Regions from separate parts of the Eubacterium sp. AF15-50 genome, predicted to be linked through region 2. Evidence: a T-box and tRNA genes for the amino acid it is inferred to sense, from the RefSeq annotation. Region 2 holds a T-box; the other holds one or more tRNA genes.
What was found. A T-box is a leader RNA that pairs with one kind of tRNA and senses whether it is charged. The one in region 2 lies ahead of metG (methionine--tRNA ligase), so its partner is inferred to be a tRNA-Met.
Positions count from the first base shown of each region.

Region 1: it has a tRNA-Met gene. The T-box ahead of metG (methionine--tRNA ligase) is inferred to sense a tRNA for this amino acid. The anticodon was not compared.

Region 1 is NZ_CAKVZL010000013.1:2,258-19,389, forward strand. It holds gene Q5O73_RS02960 (glycosyltransferase family 2 protein) at 1-14, shown strand, start outside; gene Q5O73_RS02965 (phosphatase PAP2 family protein) at 50-778, opposite strand; gene Q5O73_RS02970 (Tex family protein) at 1,003-3,138, shown strand; tRNA gene Q5O73_RS02975 (tRNA-Val) at 3,209-3,281, shown strand; tRNA gene Q5O73_RS02980 (tRNA-Met) at 3,313-3,386, shown strand; gene ispF (2-C-methyl-D-erythritol 2,4-cyclodiphosphate synthase) at 3,485-3,973, shown strand; gene Q5O73_RS02990 (DUF2156 domain-containing protein) at 3,960-4,871, shown strand; gene Q5O73_RS02995 (GNAT family N-acetyltransferase) at 4,887-5,906, shown strand; gene cysS (cysteine--tRNA ligase) at 5,924-7,336, shown strand; gene Q5O73_RS03005 (Mini-ribonuclease 3) at 7,344-7,793, shown strand; gene rlmB (23S rRNA (guanosine(2251)-2'-O)-methyltransferase RlmB) at 7,804-8,544, shown strand; gene Q5O73_RS03015 (Gfo/Idh/MocA family protein) at 8,607-9,587, shown strand; gene Q5O73_RS03020 (polysaccharide deacetylase family protein) at 9,655-10,482, shown strand; gene Q5O73_RS03025 (S8 family serine peptidase) at 10,616-14,449, shown strand; gene thyA (thymidylate synthase) at 14,462-15,307, shown strand; gene Q5O73_RS03035 (dihydrofolate reductase) at 15,318-15,809, shown strand; gene Q5O73_RS03040 (discoidin domain-containing protein) at 15,983-17,132, shown strand, end outside.
Region 2 is NZ_CAKVZL010000001.1:48,859-65,990, reverse strand. It holds gene rsmA (16S rRNA (adenine(1518)-N(6)/adenine(1519)-N(6))-dimethyltransferase RsmA) at 1-510, opposite strand, end outside; gene Q5O73_RS00320 (TatD family hydrolase) at 514-1,290, opposite strand; gene metG (methionine--tRNA ligase) at 1,393-3,342, opposite strand; T-box leader at 3,474-3,721, opposite strand; gene Q5O73_RS00310 (fructose-6-phosphate aldolase) at 3,855-4,532, opposite strand; gene Q5O73_RS00305 (glycyl-radical enzyme activating protein) at 4,608-5,525, opposite strand; gene Q5O73_RS00300 (formate C-acetyltransferase/glycerol dehydratase family glycyl radical enzyme) at 5,544-7,898, opposite strand; gene Q5O73_RS00295 (hypothetical protein) at 8,426-9,151, opposite strand; gene Q5O73_RS00290 (LytTR family DNA-binding domain-containing protein) at 9,267-9,947, opposite strand; gene Q5O73_RS00285 (DeoR/GlpR family DNA-binding transcription regulator) at 10,398-11,162, opposite strand; gene Q5O73_RS00280 (Cof-type HAD-IIB family hydrolase) at 11,232-12,068, opposite strand; gene ptsP (phosphoenolpyruvate--protein phosphotransferase) at 12,123-13,814, opposite strand; gene Q5O73_RS00270 (HPr family phosphocarrier protein) at 13,832-14,095, opposite strand; gene Q5O73_RS00265 (PTS fructose transporter subunit IIB) at 14,280-14,588, opposite strand; gene Q5O73_RS00260 (PTS fructose transporter subunit IIC) at 14,711-15,946, opposite strand; gene Q5O73_RS00255 (PTS sugar transporter subunit IIA) at 15,991-16,434, opposite strand; gene Q5O73_RS00250 (transcription antiterminator) at 16,629-17,132, opposite strand, start outside.

The DNA.
Region 1 (17,132 bases), on a different contig from region 2:
TAGGATTTAACTAAAAAATAAAGGGAAAGCACAAAAAACGTGCCTTCCCTTATTTTTTTCTTCTTTTATTAAGAAAATATAAAACCTGATGCTGATGTGGGTCTTTAACCACAGGAGCAGGAAAATCTACATTTCTAAACCACCATTTAAATACCACAAAATACAATACCGTTGCTAAAAGAATACCGCATATAACATCAATTACCGAATGCTGTTTTAAAAACATGGTAGATAAGCATATCAGTACAGATAGTATAAGGGACAGATGTTTAATTGTCTGTCGCGGTATCAGCTCCTTCATATGAGGGCTTTTAACCAGACATATATGAGTTGCTATTGTGGCAAAAACATGTATGCTTGGACATACATTGGTTGGTGTATCCTTATCATATAAAAAATGTACCAAATCAATTAATATATTGCTTCTGGACACATTATCCAGTCTAAGTTCAAGACCGTTGGGATAAAGGGTACATACCAAAAGTGCAATTGTCATTCCCGTAAATTCATATGCACAAATTCTGTAAAATTCGTTTTTGGAATGATAAAACAGAAAAACGAAAACTGCCGGAACATATAAAAACCATAACAAATACGGTATAACGAACCATTCACAAAAAGGAATCATGTCATCTAGGGGACAATGTAAAATATGTAGTCCCGGGTAATCTGCCGAAATATTCTTTTCTAACATAATAAACCAGGGCATATAGATGAACACGTACATAACCGGCCATATGTGCTTATATTTACGAAGTTCTTTCTTTACTTTAATCATAAGAAACCTTCTGTTTTTTATTTGTAATTCAGAGTATAAATCAGTGCCAACTCTCTATTTTTTTTACACAAAATAAAATTATCTGTTAAAATAAGTATGTGTGTAAAAAAGTACATACAACGGAAAGTATAACATTGTAAAAATGAAAAATAAAGAGGTATTTAGTTAAAATACAAAGTTATACACAATATATTATATGACCAAAATGGAAGGAAATGTTAAAGATGAACATAAACGGGATTATTGCAGAAGAATTAAAAGTAAAATTATGGCAGGTTGAGGCAGCAGTGAAATTAATAGATGAAGGAAATACAATTCCCTTTATTGCGAGATACAGAAAACCAGTTACGGGAGAATTAAATGACGAACAGCTAAGAGATTTAGATGAAAGATTGAAATATCTTAGAAATTTAGAGGAAAAGAAAAACACAGTTATTGCTTCCATTGAGGAACAGGGAAAAATGACTCCTGAACTTTTGAAAAAAATAGAAAAGGCTATGACAATAGTTGAAGTGGATGACATATACAGACCCTACAGACCAAAACGAAAAACAAGAGCCACGGAAGCTAAAGCTAAGGGATTAGAACCTTTGGCAATGATTTTTATGGCACAGATAAGCAGTAAAACTCCCCAGGAGGAGGCACAGGATTTTGTAAATAAAGAAAAAGGCGTGGAAACCGTTGATGATGCAATTCAGGGAGCAAAGGATATTATTGCAGAATCAGTTTCAGATAATGCAGAGTTTAGGGATGCCATTAGAAATACAGTAATGAAACATGGGGAAATAGTGTCTGTTGCTAAAAATCCGGAAGAAAAAACACCATATGAAAATTATTACGATTATGTTGAGGGAGTAAATAAAATACCAGGACATAGAATACTGGCAATTAACCGCGGAGAAAAGGAAAAGGTATTAAATGTTAAGGTTGAAATGCCTGATGAAAATATAATAAAGGCATTAAATAAGGCGGTTATAACAAAACAGTCTGATTTTACACAGGTTATAAAGGATGCAGTGGAAGATGGTTATAAGCGTCTTATAAAGCCGGCAATTGAGCGTGAAGTAAGAAACAGCCTGACGGAAAAAGCAGAAGATGGGGCAATTGATGTATTTGGTGAGAACTTAAAGCAATTGCTTATGCAGCCGCCTATTATTGGAAAAAATGTTTTAGGATGGGACCCGGCATTTAGAACCGGTTGTAAGCTGGCAGTGGTTGATACTACAGGAAAGGTATTATACACTACAGTTATTTTCCCTACAGCACCGCAAAATAAGGTGGAAGAATCAAAGAAAGCTGTTCTTGATATAATAAAAAAATATAATGTTAGTCTTATATCCCTTGGAAATGGAACAGCATCAAGGGAATCAGAGGCAATTATTGTGGATATTATTAAGGAATGCCCTACAAAGGTAGAATATGTTATTGTAAATGAGGCGGGAGCCTCCGTATATTCTGCCAGTAAACTGGCAACAGAAGAATTTCCAAATTTTGATGTAGGTCAAAGAAGTGCCACATCTATGGCAAGAAGATTGCAGGATCCTTTGGCTGAGCTGGTTAAAATTGAGCCAAAGGCTATAGGTGTAGGGCAGTATCAGCATGACATGAACCAGAAAAAGTTAGAAGAAACTCTTGGAAACGTAGTGGAGGATTGTGTCAACAGTGTTGGTGTTGATTTAAATACTGCATCAGCTCCCCTTTTGGAATATATTTCAGGAATAAACAAAACTCTGGCAAAAAATATTGTGGAATATAGAGAAGAAAACGGACAGTTTAACAGCAGAAAGGAATTGCTTAAGGTTTCAAAATTAGGCCCAAAGGCATTTGAACAGTGTGCGGGATTTATGAGAATAAGAGACGGCATAGAACCTTTAGATTACACAAGTGTTCATCCTGAAAGCTATGCTGCCGCAAAGAAGCTTCTTAAGAAATACGGATATACTACATCAGATATTATATCCGGACAGGTGAAAATCTCAAAGGATGTTAAGGATTATAATAGTGTGGCTGAAGAAATAGGAACAGATAAAATCACTCTTAAGGATATGATATTGGAAATGGAACGCCCTGCAAGGGATCCAAGAGATGAAATGCCAAAGCCGATACTAAAAAGCGATGTATTAGACTTTGATGATTTAAAGGAAGGTATGGAATTAAAGGGAACAGTGAGAAACGTTATTGATTTTGGTGCCTTTGTAGATATAGGAGTTCATCAGGACGGACTTGTTCATATATCAGAAATGAGTGATAAATATATAAAACATCCATTGGATGTAGTGTCTGTCGGTGATGTGGTAAATGTAAGGGTATTAAGTGTTGATAAAGAGAGGAAGAGAATACAATTGTCAATGAAATTTTAAAAAAATAAAAAAAGTGCTTGACAATAATTGGATAAACGTATATATTAATAAGGCAGTTTGAATTCTGTATGGGATCTTAGCTCAGCTGGGAGAGCATCTGCCTTACAAGCAGGGGGTCACAGGTTCGAGCCCTGTAGGTCCCATTCATTTTCAAAAGATGCGAATTTAATATTTGGCGAGATAGCTCAGTTGGCTAGAGCACACGGTTCATACCCGTGGTGTCGAGGGTTCGAATCCCCCTCTCGCTATTAGATGAGAAAGTACCGAATAGTCGGTACTTTTTTCTTTATAATAATTAGAAACTGTGGTATACTAACTATTCGGGTATTACCCTATGGAGGTACACATGAGAATAGGAATGGGATATGATGTCCATAAGCTGGTTGAAGATAGAAAATTAATATTAGGAGGAGTTGATATTCCATACGAAAAAGGTTTGTTAGGACATTCAGATGCAGATGTGGTAGTTCATGCCATAATGGATGCTCTGTTAGGAGCTGCAGCATTAGGGGATATAGGAAAGCATTTTCCCGATACGGATGACAGATATAAGGGAATATCAAGCATTAAACTTTTACATCACGTAGGGGAATTGTTAAGAGAGAATAATTTTAAGATTGGAAATATAGATGCAACAATAATTTGCCAGAAACCAAAGCTTGCCCCTTTTAGGGATGAAATGGTAAAAAATGTTGCCAAAGCATTAAATATCGAAGAAAGCAGAGTATGTATTAAAGCCACAACTGAGGAAGGATTGGGATTTACAGGTGAAGGTCTTGGAATATCCTCACAGGCTATAGCTTTATTAGAAGAAGGTTTAAATGAAAACGTATAATTTAAAAACTATTAAAGTTGAAGATTATAAATTACTTGATAAATATTACAGAATGAGAAGACCTCAGGCAGCAGACAGCAATCTTTTGGATTTATATCTATGGGAGAATTGTTACCCTACTAAGTATTTTACTACCGACAAAGGACTTATGTGGGTGGCGAAAAGCGAGGATGGACAGTTTTATTCAGCCATTCCCTGTTGCAGAAATGAGGATTTAAGGGAGTGTTTTTTAGAAACTCAGGAGTATTTTAATAATTGCCTGAAAAAGAAACTGACTATGTATGTGGTGGATAAAGAGGCAGTGGAGATTCTTGATTTACCTAAGGATGAATACGTGGTAGTCCCTGATAGGACATATTTTGATTATATATATGATGCTGAAAAATTAAGAACTTTCAGCGGTAAAAAATATCATGGCAAGAAAAATCATTTAAATGCTTTTAAAAGGGATTATGAGGGACGATATGAGTTTAAAATATTAACTAAAAATAACGAAAAAGAGATTCTTGATTTTATTGATAAATGGAAAATAACCAAGGAGCATTCACAGGAGCATGAATTTATTGATAGTGAAGCAAAGGGTGTAAAGTTTTTATTGGATAATGAGGAATATCTGGATTATAAGATGGCAGGTGTCTACATTGATGGCGAATTAAAGGCGTTTACCATTGGAAATTATTATAAAGAAGAGGACATGGTGTATATACCGGTGGAAAAAGCCGACCATAACATAAGAGGATTGTATCAGTATATATGTAGCGAGTTTTTAAAGGAAGTTTTCCCCATGGCAGGAAAAGTAAACCGCGAGGATGATATGGGACTTGATGGACTAAGAAAGTCAAAGGAGTCATATAATCCTATATATATGATTGAAAAATATACTATAATTCAAAAATAAGAGAGAGTTATTAATATGATTAGATTGTTGGAAAGTTTTGAGAAACTAAATATCAGACCCCTTTATGAACATTGTTTCAGTGAGGATGGAAAAGAATTTACTGATTATTATTTTTCAAAGTGTCTGCCACATAATGAAGTGGTGGTAAATGAGCAGGATGGGAAAATTGTGTCTGCACTTCACCTTATCCCTAAAAATCTGGTTGTGGGTTCCCTTAAGACCAATGTAATGTATATATACGCAGTGGGGACATTTGCAGGCTACAGGAACAAAGGTTATATGCACGAAATCTTCAATGAAGTTTTAAAGAAAATGTACGAAAACATGGATGCATTTACTTATCTTATTCCATCAGATGAAAATAATGCCGCCATATATGAGAGATTTGGCTTTAATTATGTTATGGACAAATTTGAGATAACTCCTACGGAGCATAGGAGGAAGGCAACTCATTCACTTATATTAAGAAAGGCAGATAACAGTGATTTGGTGAAATTATCAATTTTTGCCCAGTCAACAGCCTATAATAAGTATAGCGTGGTAGTGTCAAAGGATGTGGAGTATTTCAAAAGAATAAAAGAACTTATAGATGTTGAAGGCGGACATATTGACATATACGTGGAAAATAAAGTTATTGTGGGATATAGAATATGGATTGACCATGAAATATTTGAGGAAGTTTTAGATAGCAGCATACAATCTTTAAGTTGGGAAAGTGATGTAAGAAAGCCATATGTTATGGCAAGAATAATAAATATAAGAAAAACCCTAAGGATGTTTGAATTTAAAAACATAGATGAGATTGTGTTTAAAATAACAGATCCTATTTTAGATGAGAATAACGGTTATTTTGTTATGACACAAAAACATGGAAGTATAAAATTAGAAAAGAAGTCTGAAGGGGATATAGAAGGTGAGCCTGATTTTGACATAGGAATAGGCGAACTTACTGCACATATATTTGGGTATAAGTTGATTCCGGGATTGCCGGCAGTATGTAGAAAAGACAGCTTTTTTATAAATGATTACGTTTAATGGATAAGGAGTACAAAATGAAGATTTATAACACATTATCGAGAAAAAAAGAAGAATTTGTTCCTATAGAGGAAGGTAAGGTAAGAATGTATGTATGTGGACCTACAGTGTATAATCTTATACACATAGGAAACGCAAGACCTATGATTATATTTGATACTTTCAGAAGATATTTAGAGTATAAGGGATATGAGGTTAATTATGTTTCTAACTTCACCGATGTAGATGATAAAATCATTAAAAAGGCAATTGAAGAGGGAAGCACCGCTGAGGAAGTATCCCAGAGATATATAAAAGAATGTAAAAAAGATATGGCAGGAATGAATGTTAAACCTGCTACAACACATCCACTTGCCACTCAGGAAATTGATGGCATGATTGATATGATTAAAACGTTAATTGACAAGGGATACGCATATGATTCTAACGGAACTGTTTATTACAGAACAAGAAAGTTTAGTGATTACGGAAAATTATCAAAGAAGAATATAGATGATTTAGAGGCAGGACACAGAGATATTAAGGTAGCAGGAGAGGAATCAAAGGAAGATCCTTTAGACTTTGTTTTGTGGAAGCCAAAGAAAGAGGGAGAGCCGGCATGGCCATCACCTTGGAGTGAGGGAAGACCGGGATGGCATATTGAGTGTTCAGTAATGTCTAAAAAGTATTTAGGAGACGAAATAGATATCCATGCAGGTGGTGAGGATTTGATTTTCCCACATCATGAAAATGAAATTGCCCAAAGCGAGGCAGCTAACGGATGTTGCTTTTCAAAATACTGGATGCACAATGGATTTTTAAATATTGACAATAAAAAAATGTCAAAATCTCTTGGAAATTTCTTTACAGTAAGAGATATTGCAGAAAAATATGACTTGCAGGTACTTAGATTTTTCATGCTTAGCGCCCATTATAGAAGTCCCCTTAACTTTAGCGATTCATTAATGGAAGCAGCAAAGAATGGATTAGAGAGAATAGTAACTGCCGGAGAAAAAATCAGGGAAGTTATGTCTAATGGAAAAGCTGGTGCTATTTCTCAGGAAGAAGAGAAAATGTTAAATGATGCAAAGGTATTTGTAACTAAGTTTGAAGATGCAATGGATGATGATTGCAATACGGCAAACGCCATTACAGCAGTATTTGAGCTTGTAAAATTTTCTAACAGTAATTTAGATGATAATTCATCCAAAAAATTTGCCAAGTCATTATATGATGTATTAAGCAGGCTTTGTGATGTTCTTGGAATCATCCTTGAAAAGGAAGAAAAGGAAGTAGGGGATGAGGGCTACATTGAAGAAATGATTGCAAAACGTGCCCAGGCTAAAAAAGACAGAGATTTTGCATTAGCAGACAGCATACGTGATGAACTGGCAGCTAAGGGAATTATCCTTAAGGATACAAGAGAAGGAACAAAGTGGAGCAGAAACTAGGAAATATATGATGGAACCGGATTTGTTTGGAATAATTAGAAAGAAGATGGAGTTAAAGGAGATTAATGTAAATGATTATTCTCCTTTGACCCTTGCCTATATTGGAGATGGCATTTACGAAATTGTAGTAAGAACCATTATTGTAGATGAGGCTAACAGACAGGTAAACAAAATACATAAGGCATCTTCCCAACTGGTAAAGGCACAAAGTCAGGCAAAAATGATTCATTTAATAATGGATATGCTGACAGAAGAGGAAAAGTCCATATATAAAAGAGGGCGTAACGCAAAGGCTGTTACAAGAGCAAAAAATGCCTCTATGTCAGATTACAGGGTAGCAACGGGATTTGAAGCTCTTATGGGCTGGCTTTATTTAAGTGGACAGTCAGACAGAATGATGGAGCTTATGAAAACCGGTATAGAACTTTTTAAGCAGGATAATATTAAAGAAGTATAAAGAGGTTATAATGAGATACGAGGAATTTGTAATAGAGGGAAGAAATGCCGTAATTGAGGCTTTTCGCGCAGGCAAAACCATAGACAAGCTTTTTGTTTTAGAGCATTGTAAGGAAGGCTCTATGAATACGGTGCTTAGGGAGGCCAAAAAGCAGGGTACTGTTATTAACTATGTAAAAAGAGAAAGACTTGACCAGATGTCAGAAACAGGAAAACATCAGGGAGTCATTGCATATATTGCAGCTTACGAATACGGGTCAGTTGAGGATATTTTAAAAAAGGCAGAGGATAAAGGTGAGCAGCCTTTTGTTATTATTTTAGATGATATTGAAGACCCGCATAACTTAGGGGCAATTATAAGAACAGCTAATTTAGCAGGGGCTCACGGAGTTATTATTCCAAAGCACAGGGCATCAGGGCTTACGGCAACAGTAGTTAAGGCATCAGCAGGAGCCATTAATTATACACCGGTAGCAAAGGTTACAAATATTTCCAAAACCATTGAGGAACTTAAAGAAAAGGGATTGTGGTTTGTGTGTGCAGATATGGATGGCACAACAATGTACGACCTTGATTTAAAGGGACCAATAGGTCTGGTAATAGGAAACGAGGGAAAAGGTGTAAGCCGCCTTGTAAAGGAAAAATGTGATTTTATTGCAAAGGTGCCAATGTTTGGGGATATCGATTCTCTTAATGCTTCGGTAGCAGCAGGGGTTTTGGCATATGAAATAGTGAGACAGAGATTAAAATAAATAATTAAAAAAGCATCATAGAAATATGGTGCCTTTTTAATACAATTTTTGGAGGATAACATATGATTAGATTTGCAACAATAGGTACAAATTTTGTGGTTGAATGGTTTTTAAAATGTGCGGCACAGGTAGAGGGGCTGCAATATAACGGAACATATTCCAGAAACATTGAAAAAGCAGAAAAATTTGCCAAAGAGCATAATGGAAATCTTATTTTTGGTAATTTAGAAGAATTAGCAAAATCAAAGGATGTAGATGCGGTATATATTGCAAGTCCTAATTCTTTGCATTATGAACAGGCACGGCTTATGATAAAAAACAAAAAACATGTAATGATAGAAAAGACCATTACCAGCAATTTAAGAGAACTTAATGAGTTATGCCGGTTAGCTAAAGAGAACAATGTGGTTATAATGGAAGCCATGCGTTCAGTGTATTCACCGGGATTTATGGCAATAAAAGATGCAATGAAAAAGATAGAGCCTGTAAGAAGAGTGGAGTTTCAGTATTGCCAGTATTCATCCAGGTACGATAAATACAAGAACGGAATAATTGAAAATGCCTTTAATCCGTCATTTTCTAATGGAGCATTAATGGATATTGGAGTATATTGCGTCCATCCGTTAGTAAAATTATTTGGATTGCCGGATGAAATAAAGGCAACAGCTACCATGCTTCCTGACAGTATAGACGGTCAGGGGACAATAACCTGTGCATATGACGGTATGATAGCAGATATTTCCTATTCCAAGATTACCAATGGAAGACTTCCAAGCCAGATTCAGGGAGAAAAAGGAACTATATTGATAGAGGACATACCAAATCCGAGAAAAATCAAAATAATATATAATGATGGTTATGAAGAAAACATAGAGAATATTCCATGTAAGGATTTGAATTTGGAATATGAGGCAGAAGAATGGGCAGAACTTATTAATAAAGGTGAGTTTACTGACAAACATATAAAGTATTCCGTAATGTGCATTAAGGTTATGGATGAAGCAAGAAGACAGCAAAATATTGTATTCCCTGCAGATAAATAAAGGATAGAATTTATACTTTCAGCACTGGCGTCATATAATTAAGTAAATATATTTTCAGGAATAGGGTATGATAAAAAAAATATTAAAAGGCGAAAGAGGCAGCGGGTTAAAAGGAATACTGTTTATTATTGGTATTTTTGCCATAGCTTTCTTTGCCGGAGAAGGCGTGGGGCTGGTAAAAGAAAAGGTTTTACCTGCTAGTAATGTTATTGAAAATGGTGAAAACTGGGGACTGGGATTTGGAGAAAGTGGAACTCAGCCTACGGGAACGGAATCACCGGAGGTTATGAAAAAATATAATGCCTTCTATATAGGAAGCGGGGATAAAAAAGAAATATATTTAACCTTTGACTGTGGATACGAGAATGGAAACACGCCTGCTATTTTAGATGCATTAAAAAAGCATAAAGTAAAGGCAACTTTCTTTGTGGTAGGCCATTTTTTAAAGGAAAACGAAGATTTAGTTAAAAGGATGGTGAAAGAAGGGCATACTGTAGGAAATCATACATATAATCATCCAAACATTGTAGGAATGGATAAAGAAAAATTCGCAAATGAGGTAGGACAGGTGGAGGAACTATATAAAAGTATAACGGGAAAAAACATGACTAAGTATTACAGACCTCCCCAGGGAAAATACGATACGGATAATTTGAAAATGGCTCAGGAAATGGGGTACAAAACATTTTTCTGGAGTTTAGCATATGTGGACTGGAACAGGGATTCCCAGCCTACTAAAGAAGAAGCATTTGATAAATTGTTATCACGGATACATCCGGGGGCAATTGTTTTATTACATAACACATCAAAAACAAATGGGGAAATATTAGATGAATTGCTTAGCAAATGGGAAGAAATGGGGTATACTTTCGGAGTGTTAAAAAATTTGAAATAAAAAGCAGATTTTTTCGTTTACAGGATTACAGGTAAAAATATATATGCTATAATATTAAGTGGTGTGAAATAAAATTCCCCAATGTACAAATTAACCCACAATAGTGGAAAACAAGAGATAGGAGATTGTGAATATGAAAAGAATGGCGAAGAAAGCCATGGCATTGACCCTTGCAATGTGTTTGACATGTACGGCAGTGCCAACTATGGCAAATCAAAGTTTGAAAGTAACAAAAGAGAAAAAAGCAGTAAAGAGCAGCAGAAATTATGTTGAGGGTCAGGCTATTGTTATGTATGGAAACACTAAAACGTCAACAAGAAGTGCCGGCAGCAACATTGCAGATGATGATATGGAAGTTGTAGAAACATATGTTTTTAATTCAGATACATCAGTTAATGCAAAATCGGCTAACAAGGTTAGTGACAATGGATTTTCAGTGTCATTAGTTAAGTCTGATAAGTATAGTACCAAGGAATTAATTAGTATCTTAAAAAAGAAAAGTAACGTTAAATATGCTGAACCAAATTATAAAATAAAAGCATCAGACTACAATGACAGTTACTATAAGTATTTGTGGGGACTTGACAATAAGGGACAGAATAACGGTACAGAGGGCATTGATGTAAATGCAGACACACCATTATTAGATAATAAGGACAATAAGGAAAGAGTAATTGCAATAGTTGATACCGGTATTAATTACCAACATGAAGATTTAAAAGATATTGTTTGGAATAATCCTTATAACAACAGAAAATTATATGGCGAGCACGGCTATGATTTTGTTAATTATGACACAGACCCTATGGATGATAACGGTCATGGTTCACATTGTGCCGGAATTGCGGCAGGAAAATCAAATAATGGAGTTGGAATTGCCGGAATTGCTAAAAGTAACAATATAAAAGTAATGGCACTTAAAACTCTCAATGAAGAAGGCAGCGGAAGTGGAATGGATGCCATAGGAGCGTACAATTATATTTACAAGGCACAGCAGTTAGGTGTAAATGTAGTAGCTGTAAATAATTCCTGGGGTGGCTCAGCAGATGAAGAAGATGAAATTATAAAAAATCTTATTGAGCTTGTAGGAAAGAAAGGCGCTATATCTGTATGTGCAGCAGGAAATGATGGCTCTGATAATGATGAAAACTTAATGAATAATTATCCTTCATCTATAGATAGTCCATATATAATTTCCGTTGCAGCTTCTAATGAAAAGGATGAATTGGCAGGATTTTCAAATTATGGAACAGAGAGCGTTGACATAGCAGCTCCCGGTGCTGATATTTTATCAACAGTTTCATATAATTGCTTTAATCCGGGAATATATGATAACAAAGATAAATTATGTAGTACATATGTTAATTTTGATAATGAAAGCATTTTGAATGTTTTTAATGAAGAAGGAAAGATGGTAGCTACACCTGAAAATAATGAAGTGGCTTACGGAACATTAAGTGAATCTGATGGAACTATGAATGTATCAACTACAAATAGTGAGTATTTTGGAGAAAAGTCTTATAACAACAAATCACTTAAATGGGAAATAAAAGGTGCACAGAAAGATGGAATGTATTTTATGTGCCTTCCATATACAATGAAGTCATCAGATACAGGTACATCAGCCAGTGCTATGGTTAAGGTAAGTGGTCCAAAGGCAACAAATGATGACTGGTTAGGTGGTGACAATTCGGTAATTTATGCCATAGATTGTAAATTAGACAAAAACGGAAAAGTGGATATAAGTGATTTAGATACTCTTGAAGATGGAGTGTTTGCCAGTGCTTATATAGATGAAAACGGTAATTACTGGTCTCATTTTTCAGGAGAGGTATCATCAAAGAGCAAAAAAGATGAACAACATGTAATATTGTTATGTGTTAGCTCATATGAGGAAGGTGATTTTACTGTTTATGTAGACAATTGGGGCATAAGCAGGGAAAATGTATCACCGGATGAATTTGGTATGTATGATTATTACAATGGAACATCTATGGCTACTCCATATGTTACAGGTGCTGTTGCAGCAGTGGCTAATGCATATACAAATGAAAATGCACTCCAGATAAAAGCAAGAATTTTAGGAAGTGCAAGAAATAATCAAAATTTTGAAGGCAGGATATTAACAGGCGGAGTACTTGATTTATCTAAAATAGGTAATCCGACTATGACTATAGACAAGATTAAGTTTAACAGTAAAAAACAGATAGAAATATCCGGTTATTACACAGATAATGCTGAAGTATATATTAATGATAAAAAGATAAGTACAATATCAAATAATGGAAAGACAATTCTTGTTGATGGTAAATCATATCAGAATAAGTCAGTAAAGATAAAACTGGTTAAAGGTGAGCGTTCATATGAAAAAGAATACTTCTTTGCTACCGGTACCGGTTTCAACGTGGGACCATCTGTAGATGCAGAATTAAATGGCGGACAAATGATTTCTAATGGTGGAAATTTGATATATATAGATGGGGAAGGTACAGTGTCACAAGGAGTGGAATACAAAGACGAAGATACAGGTAAGGATGACTTTTACTGGCGATACGGTACGTTTGGTTTTTCATCAGATGTATTTGGAAAAGAATATGGAAATGCCGCAACTGCTTCGATTTATAATGAAACAGATTATGTATGTTCTAATGGTGTTGTTTATGGTTGTATAACTCTTGACGAAGGCTTTGCACAAAATACTATTTTGGCGTACTATGATAATGAAAAGGGTTGGAAGAAGCTTTCTAATATGCCTAAGGAAAAAGAAGGATTAAATGGAGTTATACTGGCTTCATATAATGGTGAACTTTATTTAATGGGCGGTACTGATGAAGATGATAATTTTTCAAAGACAGTTATGAAATATTCAACAGCATCTAAGAAGTGGTATTCTGCAAAGAGTTTACCGGAGGGCAGAGCATATTCAAAGGCTATCCAGGTAGGTAAAAAGATTGTTGTTACATTAGGTTCAAATGGTACAATGAATGTTCCGGCTAACCTGATATATGATGGAACAAAATGGACAAAGTCAAAAGCAACTATTGGAAAATCAATTGATACCCAGATAATTGAGGGCAAGAATAAAAAATTTGCTGTTTTAATGGGTGAAATTGGTCTTGTAAAAGGTGGAATCATATATACAAACTTACGTGTAGATTCATTAGGTGATACTTTCACATATAATATTGCAAAGGATAAGTTTATTGCTTCAAAGTATGCACTTAATGCATCAAATCTTGAATTTGATAATTTATATGCTACAACAGCAGGAGATAAATTATACGTTGTATATGGTTTTGCAATGGCTGATGACGAAGGTAAAGAATTTGGGTCTAATAAAAGCAAGCTGTCAAATAAAGATTTTTATGATGAAGATGATTATGAGGATGATGCAAAGATATTATGTATTCCGATAGATTCCGGTGCGGTTTATGTTGAAGATACATCTGAGTTTGGTGCTTATGTAGAAGGTACGGGTTATTATCTGCCGGGAGATACAGTTACCTTGAAAGCAGCAGTAATGGATAAGAAAGTTAATATAAGCCAGTTCATAGTTAATGGAAAATCTGTTAAGAAGGGCAAAACCGGTTATGTATATACTGCAAGAGCATATGACTTACCGGCAAAAATCACGGCAAGTGTAAAAGCAGAGTATACTGATATATATATAAAGCCGGGAAAAACATCTGTTAAGAAAGCAGTAAGGGCTAAAAACAATAAGAGCATAAAACTTACACTTAAAAAGGTAGGTGCAGCTTCAGGATACCAGATTAAATATTCTACATCAAAGAAATTTGAAAAGAAAGTCACACAAACTGTTAATACTAAGAAAAACATGGCTGTAATAAAGAAGCTTAGTGCTAAAAAGACATATTATATTAAGGCAAGAGCATACCGTAAAACAGGTAAATCAAAGAAATATGGCAGCTGGTCTAAGGTTAAGACAGTTAAGGTAAAGAAGAAATAAGAGGAGAAGTTAATGAGTTACGCAGATAAAGTATTTGTTGATATGTGCAGAGATATTCTTGATAACGGTATAGACACAAAGGGTGAAAAGGTCAGACCAAAGTGGGAGGACGGTACTTTTGCATATACCATAAAGAAATTCGGGGTCGTAAACAGATATGATTTAAAGAAGGAATTTCCGGCAATAACTCTTCGTAAAACAGGTTTCAAAAACTGCTTAGATGAGTTACTGTGGATATGGCAGAAAAAATCTAACAATGTAAATGATTTAAACAGCCATATATGGGATGCATGGGCTGATGAAAACGGCTCAATAGGTAAGGCATATGGCTACCAGTTAGGTGTTAAGCATCACTATAAGGAAGGTGATATGGATCAGGTAGACAGAGTTCTTTATGATTTAAAGAACAATCCTTACAGCAGACGAATACTTACAAATATTTATGTACATCAGGATTTGTCTGAAATGAATTTATATCCATGTGCATACAGCATGACTTTTAACGTAACGAAAAATAAAGAAACAGGGAAACTTGTATTAAACGGTATGTTAAATCAGCGTTCCCAGGATGTACTTACTGCAAATAACTGGAATGTTTGTCAGTATGCAGCTTTGGTTCACATATTGGCTCAGGTAAATGACATGGAGGTGGGAGAATTTGTCCATGTAATAGCTGATGCTCATATTTATGACAGACATGTTCCTTTAGTTGAGGAATTAATCAGCAGAGAGCAGCATCCGGCACCAAAATTGTGGATAAATCCTGAAATTAAGAATTTCTATGATTTTACGGTGGATGATTTAAAATTAGAAGATTATGTTACAGGTGAACAGATAAAAATACCTGTTGCAGTTTAGGAGGAACAAAATGAATTTAATTGTTGCAGTGGATAAGAATTGGGCTATAGGCTACAAAAATGATTTACTTGTAAGCATACCTGATGATATGAAATTTTTCAGGGAAACAACAACAGGAAAAGTTGTTATTATGGGAAAAAATACATTAGAAAGTTTTCCTAATTCAAAACCATTAAAAAATAGGGTGAACATTGTAATTGCTCTTGAAAAAGATTACAAGGTAGACGGGGCTACAGTGGTTTATTCTATAGAAGAGGCATTAGAGGAAGCTAAAAAATACAATACTGAAGATGTATTTGTAATTGGTGGAGGAAGCATTTATAAACAGATGCTTCCATACTGTGATACTGCATATGTTACTTATGTTGACTATGAATATGCAGCAGACACTTTCATACCTAATTTAGATGAAATGTCGGATGAATGGGAAATGGTTGAAGAAAGTGAAGAAAATACTTATTTCGATTTGGAGTATTATTTCAGAACTTATAAGCGTAAATAATATCAATTGATGTTATAAAAATAGAGTTGCAATTTAAGCATTTAACAGGCTTAAATTGTAACTTTATTTTTATGCTAAAAAATAGAACCGTAATAAAAAATAGTGATACTTGAAAAATACAAAAAAACAAACAATAATTAAGTTAATATATTAAAATATCAATAGGAGGTATTATGAAAAAAGAGTCGATAAAAAAGAAATTTAAAGCAATGATATCTTTTGTTTTGGCGTTAGTGCTATTGGTTCAGCCAATAACTATGCCTAAAGATGTGTATGCATCGGGTAATGTTAAACTTGAAATAAATGGTTTTCAGATAAGTGCAATGTTAGAAGCATTTAGAACCATTTACTCTGTATCGGAAACAGATAAAACAGATGAAATAGGATTGGTATACGGACTTACCGATTCGGTTTCAGAAGATGAAATGATAGTAGGAAGCTCAAATACTACAGTTCATTCATATGCAGCAACACCATTGGGAGAGACAGGCAAAAAGTACAGTTCATTGGATAATGCAAAAAGCTACTGTCTTACAATGGAATTTATAAAAAATGCAGAGTTTTATAAACAGGGCATAAGTGTAAGGGCATATGCTAAATTAAAAGATGGCAGTTATGTTTATAGCAATATAAGCACAATGTCTGTATATGACGTAGCAGGAAAACTTTATAACAGAAATCTTATGAGTAATATGAGAGGTCATGAGTATCTGTATGATAGTATTCTTTCTGTTGTAGACAGTTCATATAAGAAGGTGGATTATATGAACAGAAATACTATTGTTACAGCAGAGGCTGAGGAAAATACTACAGTGGCACCTACTGAGAAACCGGCAGAACCGGAGACTACAGCAAAGCCTGAGGAAACAACTACAAAGGCTGAAGTAGATCGTACTACATATAAGAAACCGGGAGTTCAAAGTGAAGGTGCTGATGCTGAGGTGGCATCAAATATTTCCCTTAATAAATATATTGACGGAATTGATACGGAATTTTCATCTACAAAAGGAAATACTTCTAACAATGAAGGAATAAATAATTTGTTTGATGGAAATGTAAATACAAAATTCTTTACAGGGGATGCACCGGTTATTTCCATCGCATGGAAAATGAAACGTGCTACCATAATCAGAAACTACACATTAGTAACAGCAGGTGATGCAGCTACTTATCCACATAGAAATCCATATAAATGGAAATTGTTAGGCTCTGTAAACGGTACTGACTGGGTACAGCTTGATGCAGTGGACAATGGTGGAATAGGTCATGAAAATAACAAAGGATACTCATATGATACTGATGCTCAAAAAGCATGTCAGTTCT
Region 2 (17,132 bases):
TCCGTAGTCCTTACTTCCGGGGCCTGTCTGCATTCTGTCTGCCACCTCTTTTTGAACCATAATTGTAATGCTGTCTATTGGAACCTTACTTTCAAACAATCCCATAATAATAGGTGTTGTTATATAATATGGAAGGTTTGCCACGACTTTTATAGGTTTTCCACCGTTTTTTTCTTCTGCCAATGATTTTATGTCAACCTTTAATACATCCTCATTTATAACTTCAACATTATCATATTCAGATAATGTATCCTTCAAAATAGGTATAAGCATCTTATCAATTTCCACTGCCACAACCTGCTTTGCCGCCTCACAGAGATACTGCGTCATGGTTCCGATTCCCGGGCCGATTTCCAATACAAAATCATCTTTTGTAATTCCTGCTGCACTTACAATATTTTCTAATATGTTAGAATCTATAAGAAAATTCTGTCCGAATTTCTTTTGAAAGGCAAATCCGTATTTGTTTATTATCTCTTTTGTTGCTGCCGGTGTTCCAAGATACGCCATTATTTATATCCTCTTTCTTCCTATACCATATACATTTTTTGCATTTTCACATGTTATGTCAATAACCTCAGTAGGACTGATGCCCTTAATTTCAGCTATTTTATTTACAACATAAGGCAGATTAAATGAATCATTTCGCTTTCCTCTGTTAGGAACAGGTGACATATATGGGCAATCTGTTTCAATAACCATCTTATCCATTGGCATGTATTCTACCACTTCCTGAAGCTTTCTTGCATTGGAAAAAGTAACAACTCCGCCAATTCCCAAATAAAAGCCCATGTCCATAAACTGTTTCGCCATTTCCTTCGTGTATGAGAAGCAGTGAACAATTCCACCCATTTCGTCAGCCCTGTTAGCCTTCATGACATCATATGTATCCTTAGCAGCGTCACGGCTGTGAATAATAATAGGAAGCTGTGCCTCTCTCGCTATTTGCATCTGACGCTCAAAAGCTTTTATTTGCTGGTCTTTGTTTTCATTCCAATGATAATCCAATCCGATTTCCCCTACGGCAACAATCTTTGGCTTGTAAACACTGCGCTCTAACCATTCATAATCTTCTTCAGTTAAATCAGCCACATCATCCGGATGCACTCCAAGGGCTCCATATACATAAGGAAACCTTCTTGTAAGTCCTATGGTAGTCTTACATGAATGAATGGATGCTCCCACATTTACTATGTATTCAACCCCTCTGTTTCTCATACGTTCTAAAATCTGTTCACGATCATCATCAAATGCCTCATCATCATAATGAGCATGTGTATCAAAAATCATATTTCCTCCAACTTTTCCTTCATAAATGCTGACGGTAAAATGCACAATCCCACTCCCTAAGGAATGGGATTTTACATAACTTATAAAGTTTCTCTTTGTATTTTAGCAGATTTCACTTCCACTTACTATATCTTTATCTACAGTTACTACTGAAAGATTTCCCTCATCATCCCCGGCTGCAAGTATCATTCCCTGAGACTCAACACCACAGAGCTTACAAGGCTTTAAGTTTGTAATAACGGCAACCTTCTTTCCTACCATCTCTTCAGGCTTATAATATTTAGCTATTCCGGATACTATCTGGCGGGTTTCTGCTCCAATCTTAATCTGTGAAACAAGAAGCTTTTTAGCCTTTGGAACCGGCTCACACTTAATTACCTCACCTACCTGAATCTGAACCTTGTCAAAATCATCAATTGTAATCTCAGGTTTAGCCTCTACTTCCGGATATTTTTCTCCTTCAGTATCTTTTTTCTGGGCTGCCTTAATTTCTTCAACTTTTTCCATAACGTCCTTTATGTCCATTCTGGCAAATAAAATTTCCGGCTTTTCAGTAACCTTATTACCTGATTTGTATTTGCCAAATTCTTCCATATCGTCAAAAGCTCTTGCTTCTGCGTTAATCTGCTGAAGAATTTTCTTTGATGTTTCAGGCATAAATGGCTCTAAAAGGCTTGCGCCAATATTAATACCTTCAATTAAATTGTAAAGCACTGTTGCAAGTCTGTCCTTCTTGTCTTCTTCCTTTGCCAGTGCCCAAGGCATTGTTTCATCAATATATTTATTACATCTCTTAAATAATGCAAAAATTTCAGTAATTGCATCTGCAACTCTAAGTTTATCCATTTTTTCAGCTGCCTTTTTAGGTGCTGCAAGAACAGTTTCCTTAAAGTCTGCGTCTACATCATCGCTAACCCCTTTATTTTCAACAGCTCCATTAAAATACTTATTTGACATGGAAATTGTTCTGTTTACAAGATTTCCCAATGTATTTGCCAGGTCAGAGTTCATTCTCTCAACCATAAGCTCCCATGTTATTGTTCCATCGTTGTCAAAAGGCATTTCGTGAAGAACAAAATATCTTACCGCATCAACTCCAAATAAGTTAGCCAAATCATCAGCGTAAATAACATTTCCCTTTGACTTACTCATTTTTCCGTCTCCCTGTAATAACCAAGGATGTCCGAAAATCTGCTTTGGAAGAGGAACGTCAAGAGCCATAAGCATTATCGGCCAGTAAATTGTATGGAAACGGAGAATATCCTTGCCAATAAGATGTAAATCTGCCGGCCAGTATTTGTTATATAACTCATCATTGTTTCCGTCTACGTCGTATCCAAGTCCTGTAATGTAGTTTGATAAAGCATCTATCCAAACATAGATAACGTGCTTTGGATCAAAGTCAACAGGTACCCCCCACTTAAATGAAGTTCTGGATACACACAAATCCTGCAACCCCGGAAGAAGGAAGTTGTTCATCATTTCATTCTTTCTGGATTCCGGCTGTATAAATTCAGGATGTGTATTAATATGTTCAATAAGTCTGTCTGCGTACTTGCTCATTCTAAAGAAGTATGCCTCTTCCTTCGCCGGTGTACACTCCCTTCCACAGTCAGGACATTTGCCGTCTACTAACTGTGATTCCGTGAAAAATGACTCACAAGGTGTGCAGTACATTCCCTCATAATATCCTTTGTAAATATCACCCTGGTCATAAAGCTTCTTAAAAATCTTCTGAACCTGTTTCTCGTGATATTCATCTGTTGTTCTTATAAATTTGTCATATGATGTTCCTACAAGATCCCAAATTGTTTTGATTTCTCCTGAAACTTTGTCAACAAATTCCTTTGGAGTAACTCCGGCTTCTGCTGCTTTTAACTCAATTTTCTGTCCATGCTCATCTGTTCCTGTCTGGAATCTTACGTCATATCCCTGCTGTCTTTTGAAACGTACAATGCTATCTGCCAAAATTGCCTCATAAGTATTTCCAATATGAGGCTTGCCTGATGTGTACGCAATTGCTGTTGTTAAATAAAATGTTTTCTTTGTCATCTTTTTTCTCCTTATATTTATTATCTGCTATTTTTTGCAATTATTAACATATTTGTGAAACCTTTATTTAATATAATGTAAGTACTACTGCCACCATGCTTACACAAATAAAAATAACTCCCATCTTTTTTTGCAAAGACGAGAGTTCAAACTTCGTGGTACCACTTTACTTCATATAAAGATGTTGTATCTTTATATCTCATTTGCGCTGTAACGGGTGCAACCGTCAATAGCTACTTCCAGAAATGGAATATATCCCATCTGTTTCACCATTGCTGCTCCAGGGCCATGTTCAGTAGTTTCTCTCACTGCCCGCTTCCACCTTACCGGGCTCTCTTTAAGCGAATCCGCTACCTACTCTTCCTTTCGTGGCATTTGTCTTCTGCTCATAATTCTATTATTTTATGGGCATTTTGTCAACAAAATATCATTAGGTGGGAATGGTATTATGATCACCTTAAAAATGGCGGGCTCCGCTACCGGAAACCCGCCTATTAGAAAGAGATTGTGAATTAGCAATTTGCCATTGTTTTTCCTTCTCCTGTAATTGACTCAAAGTCTTTGTTAAATGCGTCGATTGCTGCGTCGATTGCTGCATTTTTAATAAGACCTTCAATTACGTCTGTTGCTACTGTAGATGCCCCTATTCCATATTTAGTAAGTTCAAGTACCTGCTGTGAATTCTTGAAGCTTGCTGCAAGAACTTCACATGGAAGATTGTTATTTTCAAAAATATCCCGAATATCCATAGCTACCTGAACGCCGTTATATCCAAAGTTATCAATTCTATTAATGTACGGTGCTGTATATTTTGCACCGGCTTTTGCTGCTAAAAATGCCTGCATTGGTGTGTAAATAGCTGTTGCTGTAATGTTTACTCCCTCTGCTGCTAAAGCCTTCATTGCCTTAAGTCCCTGTGGTGTTGTAGGAACCTTTACAAATGTATTTTCTCCTAATTTTTCTCTAATTACTTTAGCTTCTTCAATCATGCCTTCTGCATCTTTTGAAACTACCTGAACATGAAGTTCTCCGTCTTTTCCAACGATTTCCCTCAGTTCTGAGAGAACCTCATATGGATTTCTTCCACTTTTAGCCAAAATAGACGGATTAGTTGTAACACCATCACAAGGATATAATTCCCAAACTTTTTTTACCTTCTCAATGTTTGCGTCATCAATAATTAACTTCATCTTTTTTACCTCCAAAATTCTCTCTTTCTATATTTAATTAACCGCCGTTAATTATTTACTTATACTTCTAATTACTTATATTTCCAATATAAGGTTCTTCACGCCATTGTCTGTGGCAATTTTTCCAAATGCCCTCATCTGGTCATCGCTGTATAACGGCGGATTGTTTTTAAAACAAAATTCCTTATCCACCATGTCATACTTTGCCTGTGCCAATGGATTGTAATTTAAAATCTCGTATTTGACTTCCGGGTACAAACCGCTTATAAACTTTGCAATTCCTGCAATATTTTCTTCAGTCGCAGTCATACCAGGTATTAGTGGTGTTCTTATTATAACATTTTCTTTCTTTTCTGACATAAGCAGCCACTTCAAATTTTGCACTATCCTAGTGTTATCTACGCCCGTATACTTTTTATGAAGGTTGCTATCCATTATTTTTAGGTCTGCGTATACATAGTCAATATACTTCATGGCTTCCTTATATATAGGCATAGGAATATGAGATGCCGTCTCAATGGTGGTAGTTATGTTTTTTTCTTTTAAACCTTTTAAAATTTCAATAGCAAATTCATGTTGAAACAAAGGCTCACCACCGGACAGGGTAACCCCGCCACCGTATTTAAAAAACGGTGCATCCTTACAGGCTTCCTCCACTACCTCCTGAGATGTCATTTCCCTGGAATCCATGGTTAGTGCCACTGCCGGACAACTATCAATTATATTATGCCAGTTCTCCACCTTGGAAACATCCAGCTTTATCTTTCCGTCAACTTCCGTTACGCCACCGTTTTCCGCCAAATGCACACATGTATTACAATGTATGCATTTATTTGGGAAATACAGAGGTCTTTGTTTAATTGAAATCCCCTCAGGATTCTGACACCAGACACAGTTTAAGGTACATCCCTTAAGAAAAACCGTTGTCCTGATGCCATGTCCGTCATGGGTAGAAAATCTCTTAAAATCGAAAACGTAACCTTTCAAATTCACATCATCACTTTCTTAAATTTAAATATCGTCATAACTTGTTCTGGCAATAATTTCATCCTGAAGTTCTCCCGCCAGTTCCACAAAGTATGCAGTATATCCTGCAACACGGACTGTAAGATTTCTATACTGTTCCGGATTCTTCTTAGCCGCCAACAAATCTTCTTTTCTTACAACATTAAACTGTATATGAGGTATCTCCAAATCCACAAAAGTTCTTAACATCTTAGCGAATTTGTCGATTCCATTTTCAGTTTTGAAAAATTCCGGTAGAAACTTCATATTAAGAAGTCCTCCGTTAGTAGTCCAGCTCTTATCTAACCTTGACACTGACTTAAGAACCGCTGTCGGTCCATGTTCATCACGTCCGTAAACCGGTGACATACCGCCATCAGCTAACGGTGTCTGGGAATATCTTCCATCAGGAGAGGCTCCCACATTTTCTCCCATTGGTACATGAGCTGAAACAGTATACATTCCTGTATGATATTTTCCGCCTCTGTAATTGGTAAACTTTCCAATTCTTTCACGGAAATATTTTGCCCATTTTGCTCCAAGATTATCAACCCACTCAACATCGTTTCCATATTTAGGAACCTTGTTAAGAAGCATTGTTCTTAAAATCTCGTCACCTTCATAATTGTTCTCAAGTGCCTTAAGAAGTCTTTCCTTTGACACCTTTTTCTCGTCATACACCATCTGCTTAATTGCCGCAAGGCTGTCTGCCAGATTTGCTACCTGTATCATCTGAATACCTGACAAATTGTACTTTGCACCGCCTCGTGTAACGTCAATTCCTTTATCCATACAGTTATTAATAACTGATGACAAAAACGGTGTAGGAAGAAGGTCCATGTGTGCCTGCTCAACCTGCTCACATGCCTTTATCATCTTATCCATAAAGTAGTCTATATTCTGTCTGAAGGCTTCTTCCAAATCTTCAAAAGTTTCATATGTTGTTAGATTTCCTCTATCCGGTGCCAGCTGCTTGCCTGTTATAAGGCACTTGCCACCTGTTAAAGTAAGTTCTAATGCCTTATTTAAGTTAAACATTGCTGCATCTGACCATCCCAGATTATCTCCCTGAGTAGTAAGTTCAACACAACCTACAATGGCATAGTTTCTTGCATCCTTTTCTTCAATATCCAAATCCTTTATCATGGCAGGAATAACCGCCTTGTCATTAAAGAACTGTGGCATACCACTTCCAAGGGAAACAACTTTTATGGCTGCCTTCAATAATTTGTCACTGGTTTTTTCACAAAGTCTTACTGAAAGATTTGGCTGTGGCAAACCGATATGTTCCTGAGATTTCAGGAATAAATAAGAAAGTTCATTTTCATATGGCTCTCCATTTTCATCCTGACCACCTACCGCAATGTTAAATCCAATAGGGAATCCCGCAAAGAATTTAGCACTGTTTGAGTTCCTCATATATACAATTTCATTAAATTTAAGCCAAAGGCTTTCTATAATTTCCAATATATCCTGGTCGCTTACACCATTTTCTCTGTCATGTTTATAATAAGGATACATATAAACGTCCATTCTTCCTGGTGAAAATGATGATGCATTTGATTCCATCTGCAGGATTACAAATAAGAACCACAATGACTGAGCTGCCTCGTGGAAAGTAACCGGCGGTCTTTCTGCAATGTTTTTACAGATTTCAGCCACTGTCTTCATGTTATCTGCCCACTTTGGATTTTCCTTAGCTTCCTCTAATAACAAATAATGATATCTCATAATGAAGTTAATAGCTCCGTCCATAACAGTTACAACACTCTTATAGAAAAGCTTCTTTTCTTCATCTGTTTCTTCATCTAAATGTTTCTGTGCCTCTGCCTTGAGACCTGCCGGACCTTTCTTAAGCCATCCTTCGCAATCAGGATTAATGTGTCCCTGTGCATGATCTTTCTGATTTATTTTTGCTACCTTTGATATTTCATCAATCTCTTTTCCGTAGCGTGCCTTAAGCACATCCTCTAATGATTTTCCCTGCCAATAAGGATATATTACTTCTCTGAAATATTTAATATCCTCTTCATGAACATTAAACTTGTCCTGTGGTCTGGTTGGAAGAGTTTCAAATTCCTTATCTACCCATGTGCTGCCGCTTTCTGGGAAAACTACTCCGTATCTCACACCGGCTGTTCTGTTTCCTACAATCAGTTCTTCCGGTTCAATGCTAATACCTATCTTTTCTAAGCAGTTCTTGAGTGAGTACGCTCTCTGCATAATACGTGGCTCACCTTCATGTGCTTTATATGTGTCTGTAATAATCTTTGCCTGTTCAATAGATGCATATCTTGGAACCGAGAGCATTCTATTCTTTAATGTTTCAATTCTGTCTGTTTTAACTAAACAACTCAACATATCCACCTCCTTCATTTCTATGGTTTCATTTTATAACGGGATATATGTAAAGTCAACGATTTTTTTATTATTTTTTATTACTTTTTATTGTTCCTTATTGTTTTCAATATGTAATGGTGATTTTGAGGGCTAAAATAAGCTTTTAAGTTATCATATTGTGGTGGGAATTAGTCCATAAGTTATGAAATAACTCCGGCGGATATGAATACATGAAATTTAAAATTATAATGGATAATTCTTGTAAAATAAGTCGTTTCATATGTTAAATATACCCAAACACTTCCTCACATTACTGTGTAACCAACACGATTACCATAAAAATAAAGAAAATTAACGATGCCTTGGTAATTCCACATGTGCTCGCACCGATTTGAGCTAAGAAACTACCTTAGATATAAGGCATTACATAATATTAGGGTATTTTGATGTCAAAAAAAGCCTGACTGGATTTTTTCCCAATCAGACTTCTTTATTTAAATATTCCTTTTATATACTATTCCACATGCTATTCTTCAAACTTCCACATACTACTCCTGAAAGCTTTGTCCTATATCTACAGGTTTCTGAACATCTTTAAATTGCTGCTCTTTTACTAACTTTTTCTTGATAGAATCCAGCTTGGTATTCCAATTCTGTGCCAATTGTTCTTCTGTAAATTCGTCCTGATGTGCATTATTATAATCATTTTCAAGGCTCTTAACATATTTCTGAATAGGCAGTTGTTTCTGATAAACCATATATTCATAATCCCAATATTCATCTTCTGAACCAAAACCTTTTAACACTGAATTAAGCTGTTCCTTATTCTCCGGTTTGTTAAGTTCCTCTTTTAGACTATCAACATATGTTTTTACCTCCTCATCTGTAGCATCAAAGCCATTCTTTACAGCTTCTACATACAGTGCATTATATTCCTGAGCATACTCTTTTGCTGTTTTGTCAGCCTCCTGTCGGCTCTTTCCCTGTAATACATAAAAGTCTGACATCTGATTGAGTTCCGAATCAGTAATTAATATATCCTTTCCAACCTGACTAACTTCATCACCTTCTACCTTATTTGCCGAGTAGTTTCCCACTAATGAAGTTTTATATTTCTGTTCATCTGCTACTTTCTTTTCGTCATAAGTTTTTTTGAGTGATTGACCCCACTTTTCATTTTTATCAGTTACCTGAGTTGCATTACTTATAAGTGGAATACTTATTCCAACGGCTAAAACCATAACTACAGCTATTGCAATAATTTTTTTCTTCATAGTTCATCCAACCTTTCTCTATATTGTTTGTCAATATCAACATATTCCTTCTTTTATTAACTTTCAATCCTTTTGTTGTAAACGCAACCTTTTTGTTGTAAACGCTATTCACTACCTAATTTATTATATGTAAATTTTTATATTCGTATTTTTTTAGTTCATTAAATACCTTTGTACGCATTCTTGTACTGACAGGTATTTTCGCATTATCAATTATTAATTCGTTTTCTTTAATATTGGAAACATACGCAAGATTAGCTATATATGACTTGTGCACTTTCACTAAGTCACTTCCCCTCAATTTCTCTTCCATCTTCGTAAGACTCACTCTTTTTAAAAAGCTGGTATTATCTTTCATAAAAACTCTACAGTACACATCCTCTGCCTTAATATATAAAATATCTTTACAATTTCGGCCGTCGATATCAACATTCTTTTTCACCATACCCATTGCTTTGTTCAGATATTGACCAAGCTCTTTTTCCAAATCACTTTTCTCTATAAAACCTACTACATTCTTTCCAAAAGCTTCGTGTATCAGTTCTCCGTGATTAGTAACAAAAATTATCAAAGTATCCTTTTTCTGTTCTTCAAATATATTTTTAACTTCAATACCGCCAACCTTTGGCATTTTAATGTCTAATATTAAAACATTAATATTAACATTGGTATTTTCGACTTCCTCTCCATCTGCAAATTGTTCATAATGTACATTTTGTATGTTGTAATTTTTTCTGCACAGTTTTTCAATTTTATCTCTCATCTGCTCTTCATCATCACATATACCTACAATCATTGATTTTCCTCCCCTATGTTTTTCCGGTAAAACTATAGTTATGCAAACAAAAATATTTTTCAAGTGATATGTTTCGTAATTTTACGTCCTCTTTTGTGATTCTCTAGTATAAAAACAAATGGAAAACATAATGATCTGAAGTACAATTTCATATGCCACTAAACAAATTGTTATTGGTAAGGCTTCATTAATATAACCATACTCTCCTTAACTAGAATTTCACTTGAGCGTAAAGAGAATATCATCATTTACAAAATATGTCAATACTTTATAATAATTTTTTTATTTCTTTTAATTTATTTTTATAAATTTTACCACCACATAAAATCAGGGGCACCCCGAAATGTAATCCAACATTCTAACTTCTTGAATTACACCCGGGATGCCCCTTTTGAAAGATAAATTATGACATACTTATTAAAAACAATATTTTTGTTTATCTAATCTATTTTAATAGAACAATTCCACGTTGTACTGTTGCAAGTCCTTCAGTGCTTTTTCCTCCGGTTTGCTATCCATTACAATTCCTGCGAAATCACTAATATTTGCATATTTATAATTACCTTCACGGGCAAGCTTTCTCGTTTCCAACATAACGTAGGACTTGTTGCTGACATCCATTATCATCTTTTTAGTTAATGCGTCATCTGTAGCATATGTATAAACTTTGTCCCTGTCAGTGTCTACACCTACTGCACCCATAAAAGCCTTATCAAAATTAAATTCCTGAATCTGTTTGTTTGTATATGAACCAATGAAACCGTCTCTTCCCCTGTTCATCTTTCCACCAACAAACACAAAATTTGTATCTGAAGGTTGCACAAAAGAAAGCATAACATCTATCATATTACTTACAACGGTTATCTTCAGATTGGCTTCAATAATTAATTTAATCAGTTCTATATTACTGGTAGAAATATCAAGAAAAATCATATCCCCTTCTTCTATCAGTTCAAACGCCTTTTGCGCTATAAGCTGCTTTTCTTTTACATTCTTTCCCTTTCGCTGGGAAACATATATTTCATGGGTATTCACACGATTCTTAATGGCACCGCCATAAGTCTTTTTTAACAGCCCTTTTTTCTCTAACGCAGATAAATCTTTTCGAATACTGTCTTCTGTAACTTTAAATAACTCGCTTAATTCCTTAACTAATACGGAACCTTCTCTATTTACAATTTCGACGATTTTATTTTGTCTTTCTCTTGCCAGCATAAATCCTCCTTAGTAAAATTTATACCTACTATTGTGTACCATTATTTAATTTATGTCAAATAAGTCTTCTTATATTTTGCCGTTTTTTAACCATTCTTCTATGGTAATTCCAACGCCGCCGTCTGCGTTGCCTTCTGTCGTAATAAACTTTGCTTTTTCCTTTGCCAAATCATTTCCTGTCTTTAATGCATAAGAACATCCGGCATACTCAAGCATTGTGGCATCATTTCCTGAATCACCAAATGCCATAATATTTTCACTATTTATTCCAAGAAAATCTGCTAACCATTTAAGTCCATTCCCCTTGTCAGCTCCCACAGCAGTTATCTCCATATTTCCTTTATATCCTGCCGAATAAACCAAATCAGAAATTTCACTTAAATCCTTCATCAAAGGTTCAATACATTCATCAGGAATATGTGAAACATTAAACTTTTCAACATTTTTAGTCCTTATAATATCCCACGGGCTGTCGCATCTCTCCATTATTTTTCTGTATTCAGTTAAAAAGACTTCAGGAAGACCTTTAGCTTCAAAATAATGTTCATATGTATAATCCGTAATGTAACCTGCACCATCTGCATAAATCTCATATACCAACGGATATTTTTCAAAAACACTTAATATTCTCTCTAGGGATTTAAAAGGAAGGTAGCAGCTGCAGAGAACCTTTGCGCTGTGCATGTCCACCACAGCTGCTCCGTTTGATAGTATCAAATAGTCTACGCAACCTAACAAATCGCATTCCCTTTTTGTTAATGAATATGGTCTTCCGGTGCTTACGGCTATTAATGCACCGTTTTCTTTAGCCTTTCTAAACGCATTAATATTAATTGGGGGGATTGTTAAGTGGTCATCTGCAACGAGAGTACCATCTACGTCAGTGGCTATAAGTTTGATATTCATTTTGGGCTCCAATCCATTAAATATTGTAATACTATTTGCATTTCGCAAATTAAATTATAATAACTTTAAGACTTCCTCCTCAGTAATGCACTGCATAACCTTTTCGGCTAATTCCTTACATGCCCCAACATCGCAATCAGAAATAATCTTTCTTGTTTTCAAAACACTTGTGGCACTTACACTGAATTCATCCAGACCAAAAGCCAAAAGTAATGGTATTAACTTTGGATCAGCTGCTGCTTCACCACACATACCAACCATGATTCCTTCTTTTCTTCCGCACTCAATTATTCTCTTAATAGCACGGAGAACCGCAGGGTTATATGTGGAATACAGGTATGCTACCTTTGCATTACCTCTGTCAACTGCCATAGTATATCCTGTTAAATCATTTGTACCTATACTAAAGAATGCAGCTTCCTTTGCCAACGCATCTGCCATCATACATGCTGCCGGTGTTTCCATCATAACACCAATTTCTATGTTTTTGTTATACGGAACGTCTTTTTCGTCAAACTCTTTCATAATGTCAGCTACCATAGTCTTAACCTGACGAAGCTCATCTACTCCTGTAACCAATGGAACCATTATCTTTATTTTACCATATGCACTGGCTTTTACAAGTGCTTTTAACTGTGTTTTGTAAATATCTTGTCTCTGAAGGCAAAACCTTATTGCTCTAAATCCTAAAAAAGGATTTTCTTCCTTTTCAAGTCCAAGATACGGTACATCTTTGTCGCCTCCTATATCAAGGGTTCTTATAATTACCGGCTTACCTTTCATTGTTTCGGCAACCGCTTTATATGCTTCAAACTGTTCATCTTCCGTAGGAATGCTGTCTCTGTCCATAAACAAAAATTCAGTTCTGAATAATCCGATACCTTCTCCGTCACATTCAACAGCTTTCTTTGCATCTTCCGGCTTTCCAATATTGCATACTAATTCTACCTTTGTTCCATCTTTTGTAACAGACGGCTTTCCGGCATATGCCTTAAGAAGAGCCTTATCCTTTGCAAACTGTTCACGTTTATCTTCAAATTCCTTAACAACATCCTCTTCCGGATTAACTAATGCCTCACCACTTGTTCCGTCTAGAACAACAGTGTCACCATTCTTTACAATATCACATATTCCTTCAATACTTAAAACCGCCGGAATTTCCATTGCTCTTGCCAATATAGCTGAATGAGATGTTTTTCCACCCATCTCTGTAAGAATACCTTCAATATTTTCAGGCTTAATTCCTGCTGTCATAGATGGAGTCAAATCTTTTGCCACTAAAACAGTTCCTGCCGGTACCTGGGAAATATCAACATCTTCAATTCCCATAAGTAACTTAATCATTCTTGCTTTAATGTCTCTAAAGTCTGTAGCTCTCTGCTGTAATAATTCATCAGGTATCTGTGAAAACATTTCTGCTGTCTGCTCTAACACCTGATCAACTGCCATTTCAGCAGTAATCTTTTCAGCTATAATAAGTGAGGAAATCTGTTCCTCAATCATTGGATCCTGAAGCATTTGTATATGACCTCTTAAAATGTCTGCGTCCTTTTTACCAACAGTTTCATCCATTTTATCAGCCATCTTATTTGTAATTTCCACAAACTTTTCAATTGCCTCCTGTAATCTGGCAATCTCTGAGTCTGTTTCCGGAACATGCTTTGTTTCAATAGTAATGTCGTGGTCTTCAATTATAACAACTTTTCCTATTCCGATACCTTCGGAACCTGCAATACCTTTGTACATAATCTTACCTCTTATTATTATTCACCAAAATTCTGACTTTCAAGTTCAACAATCTTTGCCATTGCTGCTTCTTCGTCCTCACCATCACACTCAAATGTTACTTCTGCACCTGTTTTGATACATGCTGAAATGATGTTTATAAGACTCTTTGCGTTTATTCTCTTTTCACCAAATACAATTGTTATGTCGCATGCGAATTTACCCATTTCCTTTGCGATAACTCCTGCCGGTCTCATGTGTAATCCCTCCGGATTGTTTACTGTTAATGTCTTGCTTATCATATTTTCGTTCTCCTTCTTATTCGATACTTTATTTAAATTGCTTTCGCAACAGTTTTCTAATTTAATGTTTTACTCTACGATTCTCTCTTAATTTTATATATCCGGGCAGGCATACGCTCCACCCACCCGGATAAATTTGGCTTAATAATTTTAACTTGAGTTTGGCTTAAACAGCTATCTGCTATTATTTAAGCATTCCAACCATCTTAGCTACGATGGCATCTGCCTGCTTAATTGCCTGACCTGTAGTGATTTTAACTTTCTTTAAGTTATCAAAACGACCTGCATTCTTAATAGGCATATCTGTTGTTAATATTACTGCATCTGCTGTAGCAATATCTTCTGCTGTAATAGCATTTTCAATACCTATAGAACCCTGTGTTTCAACCTTACACTCAATTCCTGCTTTTTTGCAAGCCTGCTGAATAGCCTCTGCTGACATATAAGTATGTGCAACCCCTGAAGGGCATGCTGTAACTGCTAAAAATTTCATATCATTCACTCTCTTTCTTGTTAATTTAAATTCGACTTATCAGTTTATTTTATACAAGTTATATTTTCCTGACTTAAATCCGACTTATCAGTTTATTATACAAATTATATTTCTTATATGATTTATTCAAATGAGATATCAACATCTCCTAAATCCTCCGGTTCAGGTGCAACATAATCTTTCTTTAATAATGCACACAAACCAACGTAAATTGCTACACCAACTAAAATACAGATTAAGTAAAGTGGCCAACCTGAAATAAAGCTTTCACCCTGAATAACAGGAGCTACAATTAAACCACCCCAGCAAGCTGACATCTTAGCACCAACTCCAAGGAATCCTGCAAGACCACCTGCAATTGCTGATGCAATCATGTTAATAGGAATCATTCTTGTCGGATCAGCAGCTGTATATGAAATAGCTCCTTCTGTAATACCACAGCAACCCATCGCTATAGCACCGATGCCTGCATTCTGTTCTTCCGGTGAGAACTTCTTTCTTAAAACTAATGAAGCAACACCACATCCGATTGGAGGAATACAAATAGCAATACCAACAGGAGCTGCGAATGTGTAAATACCTGTACCTACAAATGCTACCATTAAAATTGAGTAAGCAACTTTGTTTACAGGACCACCAAGGTCAAATGCTATCATAAGTGATGCCAAAGCACTAATTCCTGCAAGGGCAAGACTTCCATGATTTCCATGTGCCATATCTGTCATTACACCTTCAAGCCATGTCATAAATGATGCAATTGGTGCTCCACATGAGAACATTATAGCACCTACAATTAACACACCAACTACAGGGATAATGATAATCGATTTAAGTGACTGCATTGACTTTGGAAGAGGAATCTTCTTTAAGTAATGTGCTACAATACCTGCAATTAAACCTGCAATAGCTGCTCCTATAAATCCGGCTGAAGCTGTCTGTACTGTTCTTGTTGAATTTACATAATACTGAACATTGTCAATTGTTGTTAAAACTGCTCCATCAGGAACTGTAACACCCTTAGTAATTTCTACCAAAGTCTGAACAGGTGCTCCTAAACCTGTAGGAATATTCAGTGCCATAAATCCGCCTGCCATACCTACTGCAATTCCGGGTCTGTCTGCAATTGAGTAAGCAATATATGCTGCAAATACAGGACACATTAATCCAAGAGCATCAGCTCCGATTGTCCATAACCAATAAGGAAGACCTGAACCCCATCCCGGAGCTGCTCCTTCACCTGTTAATAATACTGCGATGGCCATTAAGATACCACCACCAACAACAACCGGAATCATATATGACACACCATTCATAAGGTGCTGTTTGGTGTTTTTTAAGATATCTACCAATTCTTTCATAACTTTTCTCCTTTTCAAAACGTATTTTATCCTGACCTCAGGATTTAAACTGTGCCAATAAGTTCAATAACTTCATCGGCATTTTTTGCATTCTTTAATTGTTCTCTAAAGTCTTCATGCATAACCTTTCTGAACAATCCTGCAAGAATTTCTAAGTGTCTGTCACCCTGTCCCGGTGAAGGAACACCGATTTGGAATATCATGTCAACGCTTTCCGTATCATCCCATTTAACAGGATGCGCAAGACGTACAAAAGCAAGTGATGGTTCCTTAACATGTACTGACTTTGAATGTGGTGTAGCAACTGAGAAACCAACTGCCGTACTTGAACTTGCCTCTCTTGCCATAACATCTGCTACATAACCTTCTTTGTCAATAAGTCTGTCGTCCTTGTCCATCGCATCAGCTATTAATCTGATAATCCCTTCTGCATTCTCTGCCTTAACGTCAAACATAACAATCTCTTTGCTCATTAGTTCTTTAGCCAAACCTTTGTCCTCCTTTTCTTAAAATTATTACCACCATTGTGTAATTTCATTCTAAGGGCTTTATTACTTTTTTTCAATTCTCGCAAAAAAAGAAAATTGCACTAAAGTTAGTGCAATTATTCTCAAGCTTAGTATTTTTCTTGCATTGAAACGTTTTGAAAAATCAAAAGCTTTTCATTATTTTTTATTAATTTTTATTGTTTATAATGCAATTCTCTTTTGAATATGTCCCCTATCTCCTCCGGAGTCTGACATTTACGTATTTTTCCTATTCTGGTTTCTGAACCTACCAATCTGGTAAATGCCATGAAAAATGACTTAGTAGTTTCAATGTTGTTAAAGTTAAGGGCTAAAAGGAATATTGTGCTAACCATTTTTCCTCCCCAGTTTACCGGATACTCAAGTTTAACCACAAAAACTTTTGGTTTTATAACATTTTCCGGCATTCCATGAGGAATGGCAACTTCATTTCCAATAGCTGTTGATTCTATTTTTTCTCTTGTTATTACATCATCGTAAAATTCTTTTTTTACATATCCACCTTCGCAAAGACGCTTGCAAACCTCTTTAAGAATGGCCTCACGCTCCACTTTTTCCCTGACAATCAGTATATGGTCCTTATCAACTATTTCATCAAACTTTTCGCTTCCAAACCGTGGATTTGACAATGCCTCAAAGCATGCATCCTTAATTTTCTG